3 regions of the Pseudoduganella sp. RAF19 genome follow, and region 3 is predicted to be linked to each of the others. Evidence: predicted binding sites of a transcription regulator. Region 3 holds the regulator's gene; each other region holds the start of a gene.
The links. Region 3 encodes LexA, which represses DNA repair genes until DNA is damaged. Its sites were predicted from a motif close to ACTGTATNNNNATACAGT; they were not measured.
Positions count from the first base shown of each region.

Region 1: the regulator LexA is predicted to act here: its motif matches at 4,872-4,889, upstream of dinB (DNA polymerase IV).
Region 2: the regulator LexA is predicted to act here: its motif matches at 5,455-5,472, upstream of imuA (translesion DNA synthesis-associated protein ImuA).

Region 1 covers NZ_JBFREF010000009.1:363,980-370,955, forward strand. Annotated here, with positions in the region: gene AB4Z19_RS24275 (MFS transporter) at 1-978, shown strand, start outside; gene AB4Z19_RS24280 (nuclear transport factor 2 family protein) at 1,057-1,419, shown strand; gene AB4Z19_RS24285 (alpha/beta fold hydrolase) at 1,432-2,259, shown strand; gene AB4Z19_RS24290 (helix-turn-helix transcriptional regulator) at 2,256-3,086, shown strand; gene AB4Z19_RS24295 (methyl-accepting chemotaxis protein) at 3,083-4,807, opposite strand; gene dinB (DNA polymerase IV) at 4,916-6,070, shown strand; gene AB4Z19_RS24305 (hypothetical protein) at 6,161-6,976, shown strand, end outside.
Region 2 covers NZ_JBFREF010000003.1:447,372-454,347, reverse strand. Annotated here, with positions in the region: gene AB4Z19_RS09955 (M61 family metallopeptidase) at 1-1,825, shown strand, start outside; gene AB4Z19_RS09950 (glutathione S-transferase family protein) at 1,905-2,531, shown strand; gene AB4Z19_RS09945 (alpha/beta hydrolase family protein) at 2,528-3,286, opposite strand; gene AB4Z19_RS09940 (Y-family DNA polymerase) at 3,336-4,799, opposite strand; gene imuA (translesion DNA synthesis-associated protein ImuA) at 4,729-5,436, opposite strand; gene AB4Z19_RS09930 (putative Na+/H+ antiporter) at 5,554-6,792, shown strand.
Region 3 covers NZ_JBFREF010000003.1:549,536-556,511, forward strand. Annotated here, with positions in the region: gene purF (amidophosphoribosyltransferase) at 1-572, shown strand, start outside; gene AB4Z19_RS10370 (cystathionine gamma-synthase family protein) at 572-1,804, shown strand; gene AB4Z19_RS10375 (hypothetical protein) at 1,801-2,667, shown strand; gene AB4Z19_RS10380 (glutathione S-transferase family protein) at 2,689-3,312, opposite strand; gene lexA (transcriptional repressor LexA) at 3,312-4,019, opposite strand; gene AB4Z19_RS10390 (hypothetical protein) at 4,146-4,607, shown strand; gene rpsF (30S ribosomal protein S6) at 5,043-5,423, shown strand; gene priB (primosomal replication protein N) at 5,444-5,734, shown strand; gene rpsR (30S ribosomal protein S18) at 5,767-6,057, shown strand; gene rplI (50S ribosomal protein L9) at 6,091-6,543, shown strand; gene AB4Z19_RS10415 (replicative DNA helicase) at 6,630-6,976, shown strand, end outside.

The sequences.
Region 1 (6,976 bases), on a different contig from region 3:
ACCACCAGCACGCATAGCTTCTATGTACTGCGCTTCCTGCTCGGTGCGGCGGAAGCCGGCTTCTTCCCCGGCGTAATTCTGTACCTGACCTACTGGTATCCGGCGCGGCGCCGCGCGCGGATCGTCGCCATCTTCATGAGCGCGATTGCGGTGGCGGGTGTGCTGGGCGGGCCGATGTCAGGTGCGATCATGAGCGGGCTGGCGGGCGTGTCAGGCCTGAAAGGCTGGCAGTGGCTGTTCCTGCTGGAGGGCTTACCGTCCATCGTGGTCGGCGTCTGGGCCTTGTGGTATCTGGATGACAGCATCGACGATGCCATGTGGCTGGACGATGAACAGAAGGCCATGCTGAAGCAGGAGCTGGCCGCCGATAACGAATCACCGCGTACGCAATGGACGCTGCGCCACGTCTTCGGCAGCAGCCGCGTGTGGATGCTGGCCCTGATTTACTTCCTCTTCGTGATGGGCCTTTACGGCGTGAGCTTCTGGCTGCCGCAATTGATCCGCAACAGCGGCGTGCAAGATGTGCTGAGCGTCGGCCTGCTGACCGCCATCCCTTACGGCATCGCGGCGGTGGTGATGATCGCGTCCGCCCGCCATTCCGACCGTACCGGCGAGCGCCGCTGGCATGCCGCGATTGCCGCTTTCGCTGGCGCTGCGGGCCTGGCCATCACCAGTCACACCAGCGATCCGTTGACCTCGATGATGGCACTGAGCCTGGCCACGGCGGGCATCCTGAGCACCTTCCCGGTGTTCTGGAGCCTGCCCACCTCCATGCTGGGCGGCACCGCAGCGGCGGCGGGCATTGCCATCGTCAATTCGGTCGGTAACCTGGCAGGCTTCCTCAGTCCCTACATGGTGGGCGCCATCAAGGACGCCACGCACAGCACGACGCAGGGCATGATGGTGCTGGCTGCCAGCCTGCTTGCGGGCGGCGTGCTGGTGCTGCTGTGCGTGAACCGGAGGAACGAGGTGCTTTGATTACCTGGCACGTAATCGCCGTGCCGTGCTGATTTCCCGAGAATGAAGTCACTTCATCACTTCTCAAGGAGATCGGAAATGAGCAAAGCCCGCGCAATCGCCCAGCAATACCTGGCCGTCTGGAATGAACGCGACGCCGCCGCGCGCCGCGCCAGAGTGGCGGAACTCTTCACGCTGGAAGCCGAGTACAAAGATCCGCTGATGAAAAGCGCCGGCCACGAAGGCCTGGACGCCATGATCGCCGACGCCCAGGAACACTTCCCCGGCCACCGTTTCGCCCTGCATGGCACGCCGGATGAACACAACGACGTGATCCGCTTCTCGTGGAACCTGGCCACGCCCGGCGCCGAGCCGATTGCCAAAGGCACCGACGTCGCCACGGTGCATGCGGACGGCCGCCTGAGTAGCGTGACCGGCTTCATCGACTACTTCGCGCAGTAAGGGGAGTCCGCCATGACCGCCTACAAAGCTTCAGGCGCCCATATCGTGGAGCCCAACTTCATTCGCACCGCCGATGGCGTGAACCTGTTCTACCGCGACTGGGGCGATGGCAAGCCGGTCGTCTTCGTGGGCGGCTGGTCGCTGCCATCGGACCAGTGGAACTACCAGATGCTGGCGCTGCTGGAACAGGGCCTGCGCGTGATTGCCTTCGACCGCCGCGGCCATGGCCGTTCCAGCGATCCGGGCCGCGGCTATCAGCTCGACACGCTGGCCGATGATCTGGCCGCCGTGCTGGAAGCGCTGGACCTGCACGAAGCCACGCTGGTGGCGCACTCGATGGGCTGCAATGAGGTGGTGCGCTACCTCACCCGCCACGGCGACGGGCGCATCGAAGCCGCCGCTCTGCTGGGCACCATGACGCCGGACTTCCGCGCTGCCGGCGACATGTTCGAACACTTCCGCCGCGAGCAGCTGTCGAAAGATTTCCCGTTGTGGATAGACGAGAACATCGATCCCTTCGTCCCCGGCGTCACACAAGGCCTGAAGGACTGGCTGCGCGGCCTGGCGCTGCAAACTTCCGCGCAAGCCCTGTATGAATGCAACCGCGTGGTACAGCATGCGGACATGCGCGACGAAATGCGCCGTATCGGCATCCCCACGCTGCTGATCGCCGGCACACAGGATGTGAGCGCGCCGTTCGAACTGACGGCGAAGCCCAGCATGGACCTGCTGCCCAACGCACGCCTGCGCGTGTACGAGGGCGCGGCACATGGTATGTTCCTCACCCATATGCAGCGCGTGAACGGCGACTTGATTGAATTCATCCTGGGGAGAAAATGACCGAACAGTATTTCAGCGACTACGCACAGGCCATGAAGTATTGGCGTACCAAGCGCGGTTACAGCCAGCTGCGCCTCTCCACTGAAAGCGGCGTTTCGCAGCGCCATATCAGCTTCCTCGAAAGCGGACGATCGCAGCCAAGCCGCGAGCTGATTCTCAAGCTGGGCATGACGCTCGATATCCCGCTGCGCCAGCGCAATGTGATGCTGCTGGCGGCGGGCTTCGCACCGGCTTACCAGGAGCGCAGCCTGTCCGATCCCGAGATGGCGGCGGTGCGCCAGGCGCTGGACTTCATGCTGCAGCAGCAGGCGCCGTATCCCGCGCTGGTGGTGGACCGCCTGTGGAATCTGCAAATGCACAACGGCCCTGCTGCGGCCATGATGTCCTGGATTCTCGGCCTGCCGGACAACACGCCTCTACCCAGCGTGAACGTGGTAAAGCTGACGCTGGACCCAAATGGGGTACGTCCCTATTTAGCAAACTGGGAAGACGTTGCCACCGATCTGCTGCAATGGATTCAGCGCGAAGCGATGGGCGATGGTCCCGGCAGCGAAGCCACGCGCCTGCTGGAAGACTTGCTGGCCATGCCCGGCGTGCGCGCTGCCGCCGCTGCGCCGAACCTGGAGCGCCGCGCGCTGCCCTTCCTGCCCTTCACGGTGCGCAAGGATGGCACGGAGCTGAATCTGTTCACCACCATCACCACTCTCGGCACGCCGCATGATGTGACGGTGCACGAGCTACGGCTGGAAGCTTTCTTCCCGGCGGATGAAGCCACGGCGCAGTGGTTCAAAGCTCGGGCGGCGCCGGGCAATCGTCAGCATTCTTAGAATTCCTCCCATTCATTCGCATCCGTCGTGGCGGCGCTGGCGGTGGGGCGCCGCGTAGGCGTCGGCCGGGCTTTGTGTGCCAGCTGTTTCTGCGCTGCCGCGGACGATGGCAGTGCCGCGCGTACTGGCACGGCTGCCGGGGGCGGCGGAACCGGCGAACGTGGCAGGGCCTGGCTGACGTCGATCTTGAAGACCGCAACCGCCTGCTGCAGCTGCACGGCCTGCTCCTGCATGCTGCGTGCCGCGGCGGCGGCTTCCTCAACCAGCGCGGCATTCTGCTGGGTGACCGAGTCCATCTCGGCCACGGCAGTGTTGATTTGCTCGATGCCGGCCGTCTGTTCATTGCCCGCGTTGGCGATTTCGCTCATGATGCCTGCCACCTGCTGCACCGAGTCGACGATACGCTGCATAGCCGCGCCAGCCTGGTCCACCAGCTTGCCGCCCGCATCCACTTTCGCCACCGAATCGTCGATCAGCGCCTTGATCTCGCGCGCTGCCTGCGCCGATCGGTGCGCCAGCGTGCGTACCTCGCCCGCCACCACCGCAAAGCCGCGCCCCTGCTCGCCCGCGCGCGCCGCTTCCACGGCGGCGTTGAGGGCCAGGATGTTGGTCTGGAAAGCGATACCGTCAATGACGCCGATGATGTCCACAATGCGCGCCGAGCTATCCTTGATGGCGCCCATGGTTTGCACCACTTCGCTCACCACTTGTCCGCCCTGGCTGGCGTGATCGGCGGCGGACACCACCAGCTGATTCGCCTGCCGCGCATGGTCGGCGTTCTGGCGCACGGTGGAGGTCAGCTCTTCCATGGAGGACGCAGTTTCTTCCAGCGCCGCGGCCTGCTGCTCGGTGCGGCGCGACAGGTCCAGGTTGCCCGCGGCGATTTCCGCCGTGCCGGTGGTGATGGTATCGGTGCTGTTGCGCACCGAGCCGACCGTGCGGGTCAGCGCCGCCACCATTTCCTTCAGCGCGTTCAGCAGCCGTCCCGTTTCATCCTTGCGCTCGACCTCGATGCGGCTGGTGAGATCGCCCTGGGCCACCGTTTCCGCCAGATCCACCGCCTGGTTGATGGGCGTAGTGACGGAGCGCGTAATCAGCCAGCCGGCGAGAATCGACAGCAGTGTCGCCACCACCAGCTGGCCGACCATCAGCCAGGTGGCCTCCTGCGCCGTGTCTTCCGCCTTGGCGCCGTCTTCATTCATCAGTTTGCCCTGGAAGGCGAGAATCGCATCGAGCTTGCCAAAATACGCGTTCTGCGCCGGGACCATATCGCTGAACATGTACTGGATGGCGCCGTCGCGGTCGCCGCCCTGGAAGCGTTTCAGCACTTCGTCGCGCTTGGCCTTGTAGTCGAGGAAGGCCTGAGTCTCTTCCGCAAACAGGCGCTTGGCCTCGGCGCTGCGGATGATCTGCTCCAGCTTATTGGCGGCTTCGGCGCCGCTGCGGTCCGACTCGGCCATGCTGGCGAGGAATGCGGCCGACTTGCCGGCATCCGGTTCCAGCATTGCGTTGCGCAGCGATTGCGCGGAGCGGTTGGAATGGCTGCGCATCTCATTGGTCAACACCACCTTCTGGTAGCGGTCGCTGACCAGCTTGCCGGTCAAATCTGAAATCTGCTGGATGCGCCCGATGCCGGTGAAGGACATCAGCAGCATGATCAGGATCGTCACTGCAAAACCAAGGGCCAGCCGGGCGCCAATTTTCAGGTTTGAAAGTGTCATCGCTATCCTCCGGGGGGAGCACTCATCGTATGCTTTTTCACGAGAGGCTGGCTCTCTGTTGAATACTGGATATAATTACAGTATTTCAACAGCCATTCATCCTCCCGCATGAGCAGGCCGCGCCGTATCGCCCACCTCGACATGGATGCGTTTTACGCGTCGGTGGAGCTGTTGCGCTATCCGGAATTACGCGGCCAGCCGGTCGTGATTGGCGGCGGTTCGCGCCATCAGCCTCGGCAGTTAGATGATGGCACGAAGCAGTTTTCCCGATTGCGCGACTATGTAGGACGTGGCGTAGTGACCACATCCACCTATGAAGCGCGCGCCCTCGGCGTGTTTTCGGCGATGGGCACGATGAAAGCCGCTGCCCTGGCGCCGGATGCCATCCTGCTGCCGACCGACTTCGAGTCCTATCGCAAATATTCACGCCTGTTCAAGGCGGCGGTGGCGTCCATCGCGCCGCAGATCGAGGACCGCGGCATCGACGAGATCTACATTGACCTCAGCGATCTGCGCGAGGACACGCGCGAGCTGGGCCAGCGCCTGAAGGCTGCGGTGAAGGAAGCCACCGGCCTGACCTGCTCGATCGGCATCGCGCCCAACAAGCTGCTGGCCAAGATCTGCTCCGACCTGGAAAAGCCGAACGGGCTGACCATCATTTCCCACGACGATGTGCCGGCCCGCATCTGGCCGCTGCCGGCGCGCAAGGTGAACGGCATCGGCCCCAAGGCGGCCGCCAAGCTGTCCGCGTTGGGCATTGAAACCGTGGGTCAGGTGGCGGCGGCTGATGCCCGCCTGCTGCAGGAACATTTCGGCCTGAATTACGCGGAATGGTTGCAGCGCATCTCCCACGGCCACGACGAACGCGAAGTGGCGACGCGCTCCGAGCCCAAGGGCATCAGCCGCGAAACGACGTTCGAGCGCGATCTGCACGCGCGGCAGGACCGCGGCGAGCTGTCCGAAATCTTCACCCGCTTGTGCACAAAGCTGGCTGAGGACCTGGCGCGCAAGCGTTATGCGGGCCGCACCATCGGCATCAAGCTGCGCTACAGCGACTTCCGCACAGTCACGCGCGACGTGACCTTGCCGCTGCCGACCGCCGATGCCGCCGCCATCCGCCGTGCGGCGGGCGAGTGTCTGCGCCGTGTGCCGCTGGACCTGAAACTGCGTCTGCTCGGCGTGCGCGTGTCGGCGCTGTCGCCGTTGGATGAGCTGGGCGCCGCGCCACCGCCCAGGCAGGGCGATCTTTTCGCCAGTCTGTGAGAATCCGAGAGTATTTCAGCCTGCAAGCGACCGCATAATGCCGGCGCGAGCCGGGGAATTGTGCCGCCGGCTGCGAACTGGAATTTGCCGATGGATCGAACGCTGTCCCTCCAGCGCCGCGCCCTGCTGCCCGCGCTCGCGCTGCTGCATCTCGCCGCTTTAATGGCCCTGCAACGCCCATTGCCGCGCCCGGCCGCAGAGCGCGTCCAGCGCGAAGGCGAGCTGGTATTCCTGCTGCCGGCGCCGCCAGCGCCCATCCACCCCCGGCTCGCAGCGCACCCGCCGCTCCCGGACCGGCGGACGCTGCTGTCCACGCCGACACATGCAGCCGCCCCGATCGCGCCGCCGCCCTCATCCGCGCATGTATCCGCGCCCCCTGTTCGGCCGACCGTCCCTATAGAGCCGCCGCCATCAACCGCGCGACCTTCGACGCCGTTTGCCCCGCCGGCCGCCGCGGTCGAGTCGCAGCCGCTATCCGCACCCGCACCCGCACCCGCACCTGCACCCGCACCCGCGCCGCCTGCCGCCGCCGCTGCCGCTGCCGACCCTTCCGCAGCGCCGCCCTCCGCGGCATCGCTGCCCCTCACGCTTCCGGTCGACGACCCTTTCGCCAAGCCGCACGGCGGCCCGGACACCCTGCTCGCCAAATCCCGCCGCGCCGTCGCGGCCATCGACCGTGACTTGCGCAGGGAGCGTCACTTCCCGGCGGTGACGAAAGAGCCCGAGCTCGCTACAAAGATCGCCGCCGCCGGTGTCGACCGCGGATTCGGCATGACGGAGCGCGTGTTGCCAAATGGCGACGTGATCACCAGGGTGCGTACGCTCTTTACCAGCTACTGCGTGCTGAAGTCCGGCCCCAACCCGCCGCCCGGAAGATCACCCGGACAAACATTAATCGTGACCTGT
Region 2 (6,976 bases), 100 kb from region 3:
CCCGCTGCCTGCTCCTGTCGACCAGAACTACCCCGGCACCCTGGTGCTGAAGGTGGACGCGTCCGACACCGTGCAAAACATCTTCCGCGTCAAGGAAAGCATTCCGGCCAAGCCGGGCAAGATGACCCTGCTCTACCCGCAATGGGTGCCCGCCAACCACGGCCCGAGCAGCCCGATCAACCAGTTCGCCGGCCTGAAGATTTCGGCCAACGGCAAGCCCGTCACCTGGCATCGCGATAACGTGAACGTGTTCGCCTTCCACGTCGAGGTACCGGCTGGCACCAGGACGCTGGACCTCGAATACCAGTTCCTGTCGCCGACCGAAGCCAACCAGGGCCGCACCACCATGACGCCGGAAATTCTGGGCATCCAGTGGCACGCCGTGACCATGTACCCGGCGGGCTACTATACCCGCCGCATCCCGATCCAGGCCACCGTGACCGTGCCGCAAGGCTGGCAGTACGGCAGCGCGCTGGAACTGGATGAACGCAAGGGCGATGATCTCGTCTTCAAGACCACCGACCTGGAAACCTTCGTCGACTCGCCGCTGTTTGCAGGCCACTACTTCAAGCGCTACGACCTCGATCCGGGCGCCAAGATCCCGGTCCACATGAACGTGGTGGCCGACACCGCCGAAGCGGTGGAAGCCAAGCCGGAACAGCTCGAACTGCACCGCAATCTGATCAAGCAAGCCTACAAGCTGTTCCAGTCCCAGCACTACAAGCACTATGACTTCCTGTTCGCGCTGAGCGATGAGTTCGGCGGCGTGGGCCGCGAACACCATCAGTCCAGCGAGAACGGCGTCAAGCTCGACTACTTCACCGACTGGAACAAGGCCGAATCCATGCGCGGCCTGCTGCCGCATGAATTTACGCACTCGTGGGACGGCAAGTTCCGCCGCCCTGCCGGCCAGGACGTACCGGACTTCAATACGCCGCTGCAGAACGATCTGCTGTGGGTGTACGAAGGCCAGACCCAGTTCTGGGGCCAGGTGCTGTCCGCCCGCTCGGGTCTGCAGAAGAGCGCCAGCGTGCGCGACCAGATCGCCGTCAACGCTGCGCGCTACAGCTCGATCGCGGGCCGCGAATGGCGTACGGTGCAGGACACCACCTACGATCCGATCATCAACTCGCGCCGCCCGCTGGGCTGGTCCAGCTATCAGCGCAGCGAGGACTACTACAATGAAGGCGCCCTGATCTGGCTGGACGTGGATACCAAGCTGCGCGAAATGTCCGGCGACAAGCTGTCCCTGGATGACTTCGCCCGCAAGTTCTACGGCGTGAAGGACGGCATGAACACCGCCCTGCACTACACCTTCGACGATGTGGTGAAGACCCTGAACAGCATCCAGCCGTATGACTGGGCAAGCTTCCTGCACACCCGCGTGGAAGAGCTGGGGCCTGCCCCGCTGGACGGTCTGGCGCGCGCCGGCTGGAAACTGGTGTTCACCGACAAGCAAACCGAGTACCTGAAGAGTGTGGAAGACCGCAGCAAGTCCGCCGACTTCATCTACTCGCTGGGCTTCAACGTCGGCAGCGAAGGCAAGATCGAAAGCATCCAGTGGGATGGCGCCGGCTTCAAGGCTGGCCTGTCGGGCAACACCACCCTGCTGGCCGTCAACGGCCGTGCCTACAAGCCGGAGCTGCTGCGTGCGGCGGTGACCGCGGCCAAGGACAGCAAGAAGCCGATCGACCTGCTGGTGAAGCATGGCCAGCAGTACCGCACGGTGTCGCTGGCCTATTACGGCGGCCTGCGTTATCCGCGCCTGGAGCGCATCGAAGGCACCAAAGACCGTCTGGAAATCCTGCTGTCGCCGCTGAAGTAAGCCAACAACGGCGGGCGCTCCGGTGCGCCCGCCTTCTCCGCCTCCCGCTACAGTGGTCGCAAACTGCACGGAGGCGCCAATGATTACCCTTTACACCTGGGGCACGCCCAACGGCCGCAAGCCCATCATCATGCTGGAAGAACTGGACATCCCTTACCAGGTGCATCCAGTTGACATCAAAGCCGGCGCACAATTCAAGCCGGAATTCCTGGCCATATCCCCCAACAATAAAATCCCCGCCATGACCGACGACGGGGCAAAGGGCGGGCCTCTCTCACTATTCGAAAGCGGTGCCATCCTGACTTACCTGGCCGAGTCCAATGGACGCCTGCTGGCCGAGTCCGGCCACACGCGCTACCGCGCGCTGGAATGGCTGTACTGGCAGATTGGCGGCCTCGGCCCGATGGCCGGCCAGCTGGGCTTCTTCATGAAAAAGGACGATGCGCTGGCGAAAGAGCACTTCACGGCAGAGGTGCAGCGCCTGCTGGACGTGCTGGAACGCGGACTCGGCAAAGGGCCTTATCTGGCCGGCGAGGCCTATTCCATTGCCGACATCGCCACCTATACCTGGACCCACGCGGTCATCGAGCACCAGGCTGAGGCGGCCGCATCGATGATCGCCAACAAGCCTGCGCTGAAAGGCTGGCTGGATCGCGTGGGCAACCGTCCAGCCGTGCAGCGCGGCATGGCCTGGAAGCCTTCCTAGACGAGGTAGCGGCTGCTCCAGGCGGCGATCAGATTGGCCACGTAGACGGCATCTTCGCGTTTGGTGAGGAGGTGGTCTGCCGTGTCCAGCGAGATGAAGCTCTTCGGATGTTTGGCCGCCGTGAAAATATCCACGGCGTTATTGATGCCGACTGTGGTGTCGCCCGGCGCATGCATCACCATCAGGGCCTTGCGCAAGGAGGCGATCTTGTTGCGCAGGCTGTGTTCCGCCACGTCTTCCAGGAACTGGCGCTTGATGCGGAAAGGACGGCCCGCCAGCTGCACCACGGCCTCGCCTTGCGCCGTGATGGCATCGACCTGCTCGCCAAACAGATGCGTGACGTGGGCCGGATCGCTGGGCGCCGCGACCGTCACCACGGCCTGCGCCTCCGGCACCTCGCCCGCCACCGCCAATGTGGCCGCACCGCCGAGGCTGTGGCCGATCAGGAGACGCGGCGCGGCGCGCGTCTGGCGCAGGAAGTCGACAGCGGCCAGCAGGTCGGCGATATTGGACGAGAAATTGGTGTTGGCGAATTCGCCTTCGCTGGCACCCAGTCCCGTGAAGTCGAAGCGCAGCACCGCGATGCCATGCTCGGTCAGGGCCTGCGCGATGCGGCTGGCGGCAAACACGTCCTTGCCGCAGGTGAAGCAATGGGCGAACAGGGCGTAAGCCTTGACGGCGGTTTCGGGAGAGTCGAGGCGGGCGGCCAGCTTTTGTCCAGTTGCACCCGTAAAATCCAGTCGTTCAGCGCGCATGCTTGGCTCCGGAAATATTTTGCCTATTTGTACCACAGTTGCGCCCTGCTTACCCGAACAAGCCATGCAAATACCAGCGCTGCTCATCGCCGCCGAGGCGTTCGCGGAACACCCAGTAATGCGCGTTATCGTCGCCTTCCGCGATGAAATAATCCCGCGTTTGCGTATCGCTCCACCACCCTGCTTCGATGCGCTCGGCCGGCGTTACCACGCGCAGCGATGAGGTGTAGAACGGCCGGTGATCGCGCATCATCAAAGCGATTGGTTTCGGCAGCAGCCACACGGGACGCGGCAAGGGACGCGGCGGCATCTGCGCCTTCACGTCCGCTGCGCGCAGCTTGAGCTGCACCGGCACCCAGTTGTTGGCGTACTCCGGACGGAAGTCGGCGCGTGGCGAAGGCTGCAGTACATTGTCCGTGCCCAGCCGGGCAATCAGCACTTCGAACAGGCGCTGCCGGTCTTCCTTGCTGCCGCCCGGTTCCGGGAACAGCGAATCGCTGAGCGGCGCCATCGGCTCGACCTTGGTCGCTTCCAGGCTGAGGCCAATCACCGGCGCCACCAGCTCCACCTTGCCCAGACGCTCTTTCAGCAGACGCACCAGATGCTCGTCGCGCCAGGTCGGCTCCGACAGCGCAACCTCGATGGGCGTTGGCGGACGCGCTTGCCGCCCGCGCTCGTGCTCCAGTTTCAGGCAGATGCCCTCGACAGCAAACTGGCGCGCGCACAGCCAGCCCGTCAGCTGCTGCAGCAAGCGGCAAGCGCCCGCCAGCAGCAGGTCGGCATTCTCGATGCGGCCAAACAATTCCAGCTTGGCGGTAAAGCTGGGCGGCGCCTCGATCCACTCGAACATTTCCGGCGTGGTGCCATGCGCTGCATCCAGCATGGCCAGCACCGCTGCACCGCACCGCCGCTTCAGGCCGGGACGCGGCAAGCTGTACAGCTCGCCCAGCGTCTGGCAGCCGATGCCCTGCAGCCACGGCAGGAAAGGACGCACGGGCGGCATCAGCCCGGCCGGTAAGCCGTCCAGCCTGCGCATCAGGCTCTTCATTGTTAAAGAACGACCGCCGCCGCTGTGTGCCAGCAGCCAGGCGCCGCGCGCGGTGGGCGCCACACCAAGGTGAGCGCTGAAGCCGAGCGCATGCAGGCTGGCCAGCACACGCCGGCACAGCTTGCGAATGCCGCCGAACAGGCGCAAGCTGGCGCCGATATCCAGCAGCAACGATGCTTCTTCACCTTCTGCCACATTGGGCGTGAACTGCAGCATGGCCATCGCCACCGCATGCAGAGCGTCCGTTTCCTTCAACGGCGCGCGTTCGTGCAATTCCGCATGCGGCGCCATCATCATCACGCCGCCGCGCCGCATGCCCGGACGCACCCCGCAGGCGTGCGCCAGGCTGGATAAAGCTATAACCCCATCCTGCTCCAGCACCACGCTGCACTGGTCATCCGACCACCGCGGGCAGAATATCTCCAGCGGAAGCTGGGGTAGATGCAGGCTGATCCATAAACGCATGACGCAACAAGGTAGAAGGCATTAATGGGAGGAAGAGCGGTTCATCGCGCCGCGGTCCCCGCCGTTTGATAAAGTCAATCTGCACGCCGCCCGATGCGCCGCGCACCGCCAGCCGCAATGGCGCCGGCGACGAGTCTTGCGCTTCCTGGATCGGACGCATCATGCAGAACAAGGTGTCGCTGCTCTGGGCTGCCATGTGCAGGCGGCGCAAGGATTCGCCGCGCACATGCTTGTCCCACAGCAGCACCGCGCCGCAACAACCGCTGCGCAGCGCTTGCTCGGCCGCCCATTGCCCATCGGCCGCGCGGCCGGTGTTCTTCACCCACACCAGCTGCGAAGGCTGCAAGCCCAGCGCGGACAAGCCCAGCACCTGCGGCACTTGCGGCGGCTGCAGCATGACAATCGGACGCGTCAGGCCCGCCAGCGCCGGATGCAGCAAGCGCATCTCGCCGATGCCGTTCTGCTGCAACAGCAACTCAATCAGCGTGCCGGTCGGCCAGCCCCCACCGGGCAGCTGGGCCGACAGCGCGGCATACCCGGTGTCGACGCACCGGGTCGTGCTTTGCGCCAGTTGCGATGCAAACCATAGCGAAGGATGCAAGGCTTCCGGCGCTTTGATCGGATCAGAGCGGGCCATGGAATTCGAAAGCAAATAACTGTATGCATATACAGTACAATCTGCACGGGATTTTGGCAAGGTTTACCTGCGCATCAGGCTGGTAAAATCGCCAACATTGCCTTTTTACCGAACGCTATGGAAACCATCGGCGCAGTTCTCTTTGCCATCGCCCTGCTGCACACTTTCAGCGCCAAGTCTTTCGAGAAATTGGCGCACCGCTACCCGCGCCATCACGGGCTGTTCCACCTGCTCGGCGAAGTGGAAGTGGTGTTCGGCTTCTGGGCGTTCGTGCTGGTGGTGGTGATGGCTTTCGTGGCGGGACCGCAGAATGCGATTGCCTATGCGGAGACTCAGCAGTACACGGAGCCGCTATTCGTGTTCGTGGTAATGGTAGTGGCCGCGTCGCGTCCTGTGCTGGAGTTTGTGCAGCGCGTGCTGGCCACGATTGCGCGTCTGGCGCCGGGACGTAGCGAAGTCATGCTGGCCTGGCTGGGCTTGTCCGTCGTACCGCTGACCGGCTCGCTGATCACCGAGCCTGCCGCGATGACGATTGCTGCGCTGATGCTGGCGCCGCTGGTGTTTCGCGATCCGATGCCGGAATGGCTCAAGTATGGGGCGCTGGGCGTGCTGTTCGTCAACGTGTCGATCGGCGGCACGCTGACTTCCTACGCTGCGCCGCCGGTGCTGATGGTTGCCGGCACCTGGCAATGGGATAGCGCATTCATGGCCGCTCAGTTCGGATGGAAGGCGGCGCTGGCGGTATTCGTCAACGCGACTGTGGTGACGCTGCTGATGCGACGCCACCTGGTTGCCGAGCCACCGCGCGCGGCGGCTGATGCCGCAGCCGTGCCCTTGTTCGTCTGCGCGATTCATCTCGCCTTCCTCGCGGCCGTGGTGCTGCTGGCGCATCATCCGGTGCTGTTCCTGGGCGTGTTCCTGTTCTTCCTCGGTTACGCGCAGGCTTACCAGCGCTTCCAGTCGCCATTGATCGTGAAAGAGGCTTTACTGGTGGGCTTCTTTCTCGCGGGACTCGTCGTGCTCGGCGGCATGCAGCAATGGTGGCTGCAGCCCATCGTCTCTCAGTTACAGCCCGTGGCGCTGTTCTTCGGCGCACTGGGACTGACCGCCATCACCGACAACGCGGCCCTGACCTACCTCGGCTCCTTGATCGACGGCATCACGCCGCAGGCGCAATACATGCTCGTGGCAGGCGCCGTTGCCGGCGGCGGCCTGACCGTCATCGCCAACGCTCCCAACCCGGCCGGCGTCTCGCTCCTGCGCGCCGGCTTCCGCGACCAATCCATCAGTGCCTTCGGTCTGCTACTCGGGGCCGCCGCCCCCACCGTCACCGCCGCCCTCGCCTTCTTCTTTTAATCGTGTGCGCAAACGAAGACCGGCATGGCGCTCTCATTAAGCGCTATCGCAAGCGTCTCGCGAGCAAGCGTGCTAAGCGCACACTATTGAATCCCTGCAAGGACGCGAAAATTCTGCTTGCGCTATTCTGATTCTCATCCCGTTCCGCAAAGGAGCGGCTCTTTCACGACACTACATCAGGAGA
Region 3 (6,976 bases):
ATTACCGCGAAGGCTTCATCAAGAACCGCTACATCGGCCGTACCTTCATCATGCCGGGCCAGGGCCTGCGCAAGAAGTCCGTGCGCCAGAAGCTGAACGCGATTGCCGACGAATTTAAGGACAAGGTCGTGCTGCTGGTGGACGACTCCATCGTGCGTGGCACCACCTCGCGCGAGATCGTGCAGATGGCACGCGAAGCCGGCGCCAAGAAAGTGATCTTCGCTTCCGCAGCGCCGCCAGTGCTGTACCCGAACGTGTACGGCATCGACATGCCGACCCGCGATGAACTGATCGCCCACGGCCGCACGGTGGACGAAGTGTGCAAGGAAATCACCGCCGACGCGCTGGTGTACCAGGACCTGGAAGACCTGAAGCGCTCCATCTCGGACGTGAACCCGGCATTGACCCAGTTCGAAGCGTCCTGCTTCGACGGCAAGTACATCACCGGCGACGTGTCGCCTGAGTACCTGGACCGTCTGGAAGCGTCGCGCCACAATCCGAAGAAATCGGACAAAGCCGAAGATGCCGCGCGCACCCAGCTGAACCTGAACACTGCGACAACGGAATCGTAATGAAGAACTACGGCTTCACCACCACCATCCTGCACAACGACCGCCAGAAGGGCATCGAGCACGGATCGCTGCACAAGCCGATCCACACTTCGGTGACCTTCGGCTACGCAGACGCGCGCCAACTGGCGTCTGTCTTCCAGGGCAAAGAGCCGGGCTTCCGCTACGGCCGCCAGGGCAATCCGACCGTGTCGGCGCTGGAGGATAAGGTCAACAAGATGGAGCAGGGCGTAGGCACGATCTGCTTCGCTACGGGCATGGGCGCGATTGGCGCCGTGTTCCAGGCGCTGCTGCGTGCCGGTGACCATGTGGTGTCGTCGTCTTTCCTGTTCGGGAATACCAACTCCCTGTGGCAGACCGTCGCAGGGCAGGGCGTGGGCGTGGACTTCGTGGACGCGACCGATGTGGCCAATGTGGCTGCGGCCCTGAAGCCGGAAACGCGCATCGTCTTCGTGGAGACGATCGCCAATCCGCGCACGCAAGTGGCGGATCTGAAGCGCATCGGCGAGCTGTGCGCCGAGCGCGGCATTCTCTACATCGTCGACAACACCATGACCTCGCCTTATCTGTTCCGTCCGAAGACGGTCGGTGCAGGCCTGGTGGTGAATGCGCTGACCAAGTCCATCGGCGGACACGGTAACGCGCTGGGTGGCGCCCTGACCGATACCGGCGCTTACGACTGGACGAAATTCGCCAATATCTTCGACAACTACAAGAAGAACCCCGCGCCGATGTGGGGCCTGGTGCAGATCCGCGCCAAGGGCCTGCGTGACTTCGGCGCTTCGCTCGGTCCTGAAGCGGCGCACCATATCGCTGTCGGCGCCGAGACGTTGGCGTTGCGCATGGAACGCACCTGCACCAACGCGCAGGCGCTGGCCGAGATGCTGGAAGCGGACGACCGCGTGGCCGCCGTCTACTATCCTGGCCTGAAGTCGCACCCGCAGCACGATATCGCTTCGGAGCTGTTCAAGGATTACGGTTCACTGCTGTCCTTCGAACTGGCGGAAGGCATCGATTGCTTCGATTACCTGAACAAGCTGAAGCTGGCGATCGCAACGTCCAACCTGGGCGATACGCGCACGCTGGTGATTCCGGTGTCGCATACCATCTTCTTCGAGATGGGGCCGGAGCGCCGTGCATCGATGGGCATTGCCGATTCGCTGATCCGTGTATCGGTCGGCATCGAAGACACGGCCGACCTGCTGGACGATTTCCGCTCCGCGCTCGACGCATGATGCGCCTTCGCTGGATGCCGGCTGCTGCGTTGTCTGCCGCGCTGGCACTGCCGGCGTATGTGGCTCTCGCGGCCAGCACCGTCACCGTGCCTGTCGAGCTGCAGGACGGCCGTCCGGTGGTGTCGCTCAAAATCGCGGGCAAATCCCATCCCTTCCTGCTGGACACCGGCTCCAACACGGCGCTGCATCTCACGCCGGACTTGCTGGCCAAGGTGCCGGGCTTGAAACTGACCGGCCGCAAATTGCATACGCGCGACCTGTCCGGCCAGGAGCAGGAGGCCGACGAATTCGTGATTCTCGATCTGGTACTCAACGGTGTGCATTTCGGCGAAGTGCGCGGCCAGGCGTTCAAGCCCTGGGGCCTGCACCTCGGCGAACCGCTGCCGCAGCCGGAAGACAAGTTCTCCGTCATCGGCCTGCCGCTGTTTGCGAAGCAGGCTTTCGTGTACGACTACAGCGCGCGCCAATTCAGCTTTGGCGCCAAAGTGCAGCATGGCGGCCTATGGAAGGTGCTGCCTTACGAAGCGAGCAAGGAAGGACTGGTGGTGCGCTTCGTGAACCCGCGCACCAGCTACCGGCTGGTGCTGGATTCGGCGTCCACAATTTCGGTTGTAAGCCGCCAGCGTGCAGAGGAAAAGAATGACGAAACCGGCACGTGTCCGATGAATATTGGGCCGGGCCGCGGCTGCAACTACGTCGAGGCGGGACTGGGCGACGATGGCATCAGCTTCCAGCCATTGCTGCACGACCTGCCCGAACAATTCACTGCCGACGGTATTGCCGGCGCAGACTTCTTCCAGCATTACGCTGTCTACATCGACCAGGCCGGCGGCCAGGTCGCAGTGCGCCGCAAGGATCGCTGAGGCGCGCTTAGTACGCCTTCGCTACCAAGGGGCGGCCCCTGGCATCTGGTACGGGTGGCGCCAGCCGGGCAGGGCGCGGATGCGATCGAGCCAGGCTGCAACGCGCGGCGGATAGCTGACGTTGGCTTGTTCAGGCCAGAACAGGTAACCGCAAAGCGACAGGTCGGCAATGCTGGGCTGATCGTCCAGCAGGAACTGGCGGCCGTCCGTCAGTTCCTCATCCAGGCGCACCATATCGTCATCGAAGCGGCGGCGGAACCATGGCAGCACGGTGCCTGCATAGGCACCGGCATCGTCGAACTTCTGGCCATAGCGCAGGTGGGCCATGGAGAAGCCGATGCGGTTGGCTTCCCAGAACAGCCATTCGCGGCAGCGTTCCAGGCGTTCCTTCGATTCGCCGCCCCATGCGCCGAGATGTTCGGCCATGTGCAGCAGGATGGCGTTCGATTGCACGTACGGTTTGCCGTCGTGGACCAGCAAGGGCACTTCGCAGTATTTGGCCAGGCTGCGGAAGGGCTCCGGGCGATCGGCCCGCGCCAGGCGCAGGTCGATCTCTTGGTACTCGTGCGGCACGCCCGCCACTTCCAGTAGCAGCTTGACCTTGTAGCTGTGGCCGGACTCGCAGTTCCCGTACAGCTGGATCATTAGTGCCAGGTCCTCATCAGGCCCACGGCCAGGCCTTCCAGCGCGAAGTCGTCTTCCGGCGTGACGGTGATGACCTTGAAGTCCGGGTTTTCCGGCAGCAGTTCGACGGTGGAGCCGGATTTGCGGTAGCGCTTTACCGTCACTTCATTGCCGATGCGCGCGACCACGATCTGGCCGTTGCGGGCGCTGTCGGTCTTCTTCACCGCCAGCAGGTCGCCGTCCATGATGCCGATGTCGCGCATCGATTCGCCGCGTACTTTCAGCAGGAAGTCGGGCTTGGACGAGAACAGGTTGGGGTCAACGTTGTAGCTGGTTTCCAGATTTTCCTGCGCCAGGATAGGCGAGCCTGCGGCCACGCGGCCGATCAGCGGCAATGAAACCAGCATGCCGGCGGGTACCTGGGGCAGGGCGTCGTCGTCAGTATGGACGGTGGCGCGGCGCGAGCTGGTTGCTGCGCTGCTTGCCGCACCGGTGCCCGATGCTGCGGCGCCGAAGCTGCCGGTCAGACGGATGCCGCGCGAGGTGCCGGCAGTGATCTCGATGGCGCCCTTGCGCTGCAGGGCTTTCAGGTGTTCTTCGGCAGCGTTGGCGGACTTGAAGCCGAGTTCCGCGGCGATCTCCGCGCGGGTCGGCGGGAAGCCGGTGTTGTCGATCGCGTCCCTGATCAGATTGAGGATTTGTTCTTGACGTGCTGTGAGCTTGATCATGGTACGTGTGCTGTGGATATAGACAGTCTGTATTTTTGTACAGTGTGGACCATAATGCAAGCAAAATTGTTGCATCCTGAGAAAAATTTCGGCTTAATGTCGAAACGACAATGCTCGGAGGACGGGATGGGACGCTATGCTTTCTTGCTCGCTGCTGGTATTGCGCTGTTCGGCGCACTGATTCATTTCCTGGCACCTCTGTTGGGAGCGGAGTGGTACGCGTTCTTCCAGGCGCCGCCTGCCGTGGTCGCCTCGGCGCGCGGCGGCACTGCGCTGGCGCCGCTTGGTTCGGTGGTGATCGGCGGACTGATGCTGTTATGCTCCCTGTACGCACTGGCTGGCACTGGTGCGCGCCGCCTGCGCTGGTTGCCGTTTGTCCCGCAGGCGCAAGGCACGATCGCCGCCGTCTGCCTGCTCCGCGGCCTGCTGCTGGTACCGTCCGTGATCAAATTCCCTTCGCATGTGACCACGTTTGATGTGGTCGCGTCCCTGATCTGGTTTGTGACGGGCGTGGCGTTCGTGATCGGCATCCTCTCGCGCCAGCCGGTGCGAATTCCTTCCTTACCTGAGGGGCAGCCCGGCAACTGACAGCGCCGACGCCGGCGTCTTTTCCTGCACCAGCGCAATGCCGAGCTGCTGTGGCTGGCGATCTGTGGCGGTGTGGCGCAGGGCCAGTGTTTCATCGTCAATCGCACCGAAGCGCACGCGGAGCAAGCCCCGATCTTGAGATGCGGATCGGAAGGCAGTGGCTTCATCCAGTCTGGAACATCGTATAAATCATTTCCCTGTTGTGCGCTCCATTCGTGTCGCGAAAACAATATTGCTCATTCCAGTCGATGACTGCCTGCACATCAGGGAAGAAAAATGCCCCAGCATGCCTGTTCGCCGGCCAGCCAGGCTTGAGGCAAAGCAGGGAGGTGCTTGAGCTGGCTGGGAAAAAGTGGTATATTTGCGGGCTTACCTCTTCCCACACCTGTCTTGACGCCAGGGTGGGCTATTTTCACAGTCCTTAAGGGAGTTTACATGCGTCACTACGAAATCGTATTTATCGTCCATCCGGACCAAAGCGAGCAAGTGCCCGCGATGATCGAACGTTACAAGACCAGCGTGACCTCGCGCGGCGGTAACGTGCACCGCGTGGAAGATTGGGGCCGCCGTCAAATGGCGTACTCGATCCAGAAGCTGGCCAAGGCACACTACATCTGCATGAACATCGAGTGCGACAACGAGACTCTGGTCGAACTGGAAACCGCATTCAAATTCAATGATGCCGTGCTGCGTCACCTGACCGTCAAGATGAAGAAAGCGGAAACCGCTCCTTCGCCAATGATGAAGTCGGTTCAGCGTGAAGACGCGGCCAAGAGCCATCGCGCCGAAGCACCAGCAGCTCCTGCAGCGGCCTAAGTCCTGATCAGGAAGAAGGTCTGAACCAGCTACGAGTCATTGCCCTCATCACCGAACGGGACAGCGTCCGCTACACCCCGGCCGGTCTGCCGATTGTGAATGCAGTATTGCAGCACAGTTCGCAACAGATGGAGGCAGGCATCGCCAGACTGGCCGAGTTTGAGATCCCCGCCGTTGCGGCAGGCGATATCAGCAAACGGTTCAGTGAAGCGACCCTCGGCGGCATCTATGAGTTCACCGGATTCCTGGCCAAGAAAAACCGCAATAGCAGAACCCTGGTATTTCACATCATTGATTTTCGTACCGTCTGAGACGGTGCAATTTTTAGATACAGGAGCCTAAAATGGCATTCGGTAAAAAGTTCGACAAAAACAAGCTCAAGCTGAAAGAAAAGCGCAAGCAGCAAAACCCTCTGTTCAAGCGCAAGAAGTTCTGCCGCTTCACCGCCGCTGGCGTTGAGCAAGTGGACTACAAAGATGTAGACACCCTGAAAGACTTCATCCAGGAAAACGGCAAGATCATGCCAGCACGCCTGACCGGCACCAAGGCGCACTACCAGCGTCAAGTTGACACCGCTATCAAGCGCGCCCGCTACCTGGCCCTGCTGCCATACACCGATCTGCACCACGCTTAATTAGCGATCAGATCAGAGATCCTGGAGAACACTATGCAAATCATTCTGTTGGAAAAAGTTGTTAACGTCGGCAACCTGGGCGACGTGGTAAAGGTCAAGGACGGTTACGCACGTAACTTCCTGATCCCGCAAAAGCTGGCTCGCCGTGCGACCACCGCTGCTGTGGCTGAATTCGAAGCCAAGCGCGCTGAACTGGAAAAAGCTGCTGCTGCCAAGCTGGCTGCTGCCCAGGCACAAGGCGAAAAGCTGAACGGCATGACCGTGACCGTGGCTCAGAAAGCTGGCGTGGACGGCCGTCTGTTCGGTTCCGTGACCAACTTCGACATCGCTGAAGCCCTGACCAAAGCTGGCTTCGCCGTGGAAAAAGCTGCCGTGCGCCTGCCGACCGGCCCGCTGAAGACCGTTGGCGAATTCCCGGTTGCTGTTTCCCTGCACACCGACGTGCTGGCGGAAGTAACCGTTGCCGTGGTTGGCGAAGCTGCCTAAGTAATTGTTGTACAAATAGAAAAGCCGGGCGGCAGCGCCCGGCTTTTTTATTGCCAGTAAGTTTGATCATCCTCGAAGCAGGTATAATGCGCGCCATGAATCCCGCTCCATCCGCCGACCCGCAAGTCGATGCCCTCCGAATCCCGCCGCACTCCATCGAGGCAGAGCAATCTGTCATCGGCGGCCTGCTGCGTGATAACGCGGCATGGGACCGTATTGCGGACTTGATGCGTTCGGAAGATTTTTACCGCTACGATCACCGCATCATCTTCGAACAGATGGTTCGCCTGATTAACTCGGGCAAGCCGGCCGACGTGGTGACCGTGGCAGAAGCCCTGCAGATGCTGGGCAAGGCCGAGGAGGTAGGCGGCATGGCCTACCTGAACGCGATGGCGCAGAACACGCCGTCCGCCGCCAACATCCGCCGTTACGC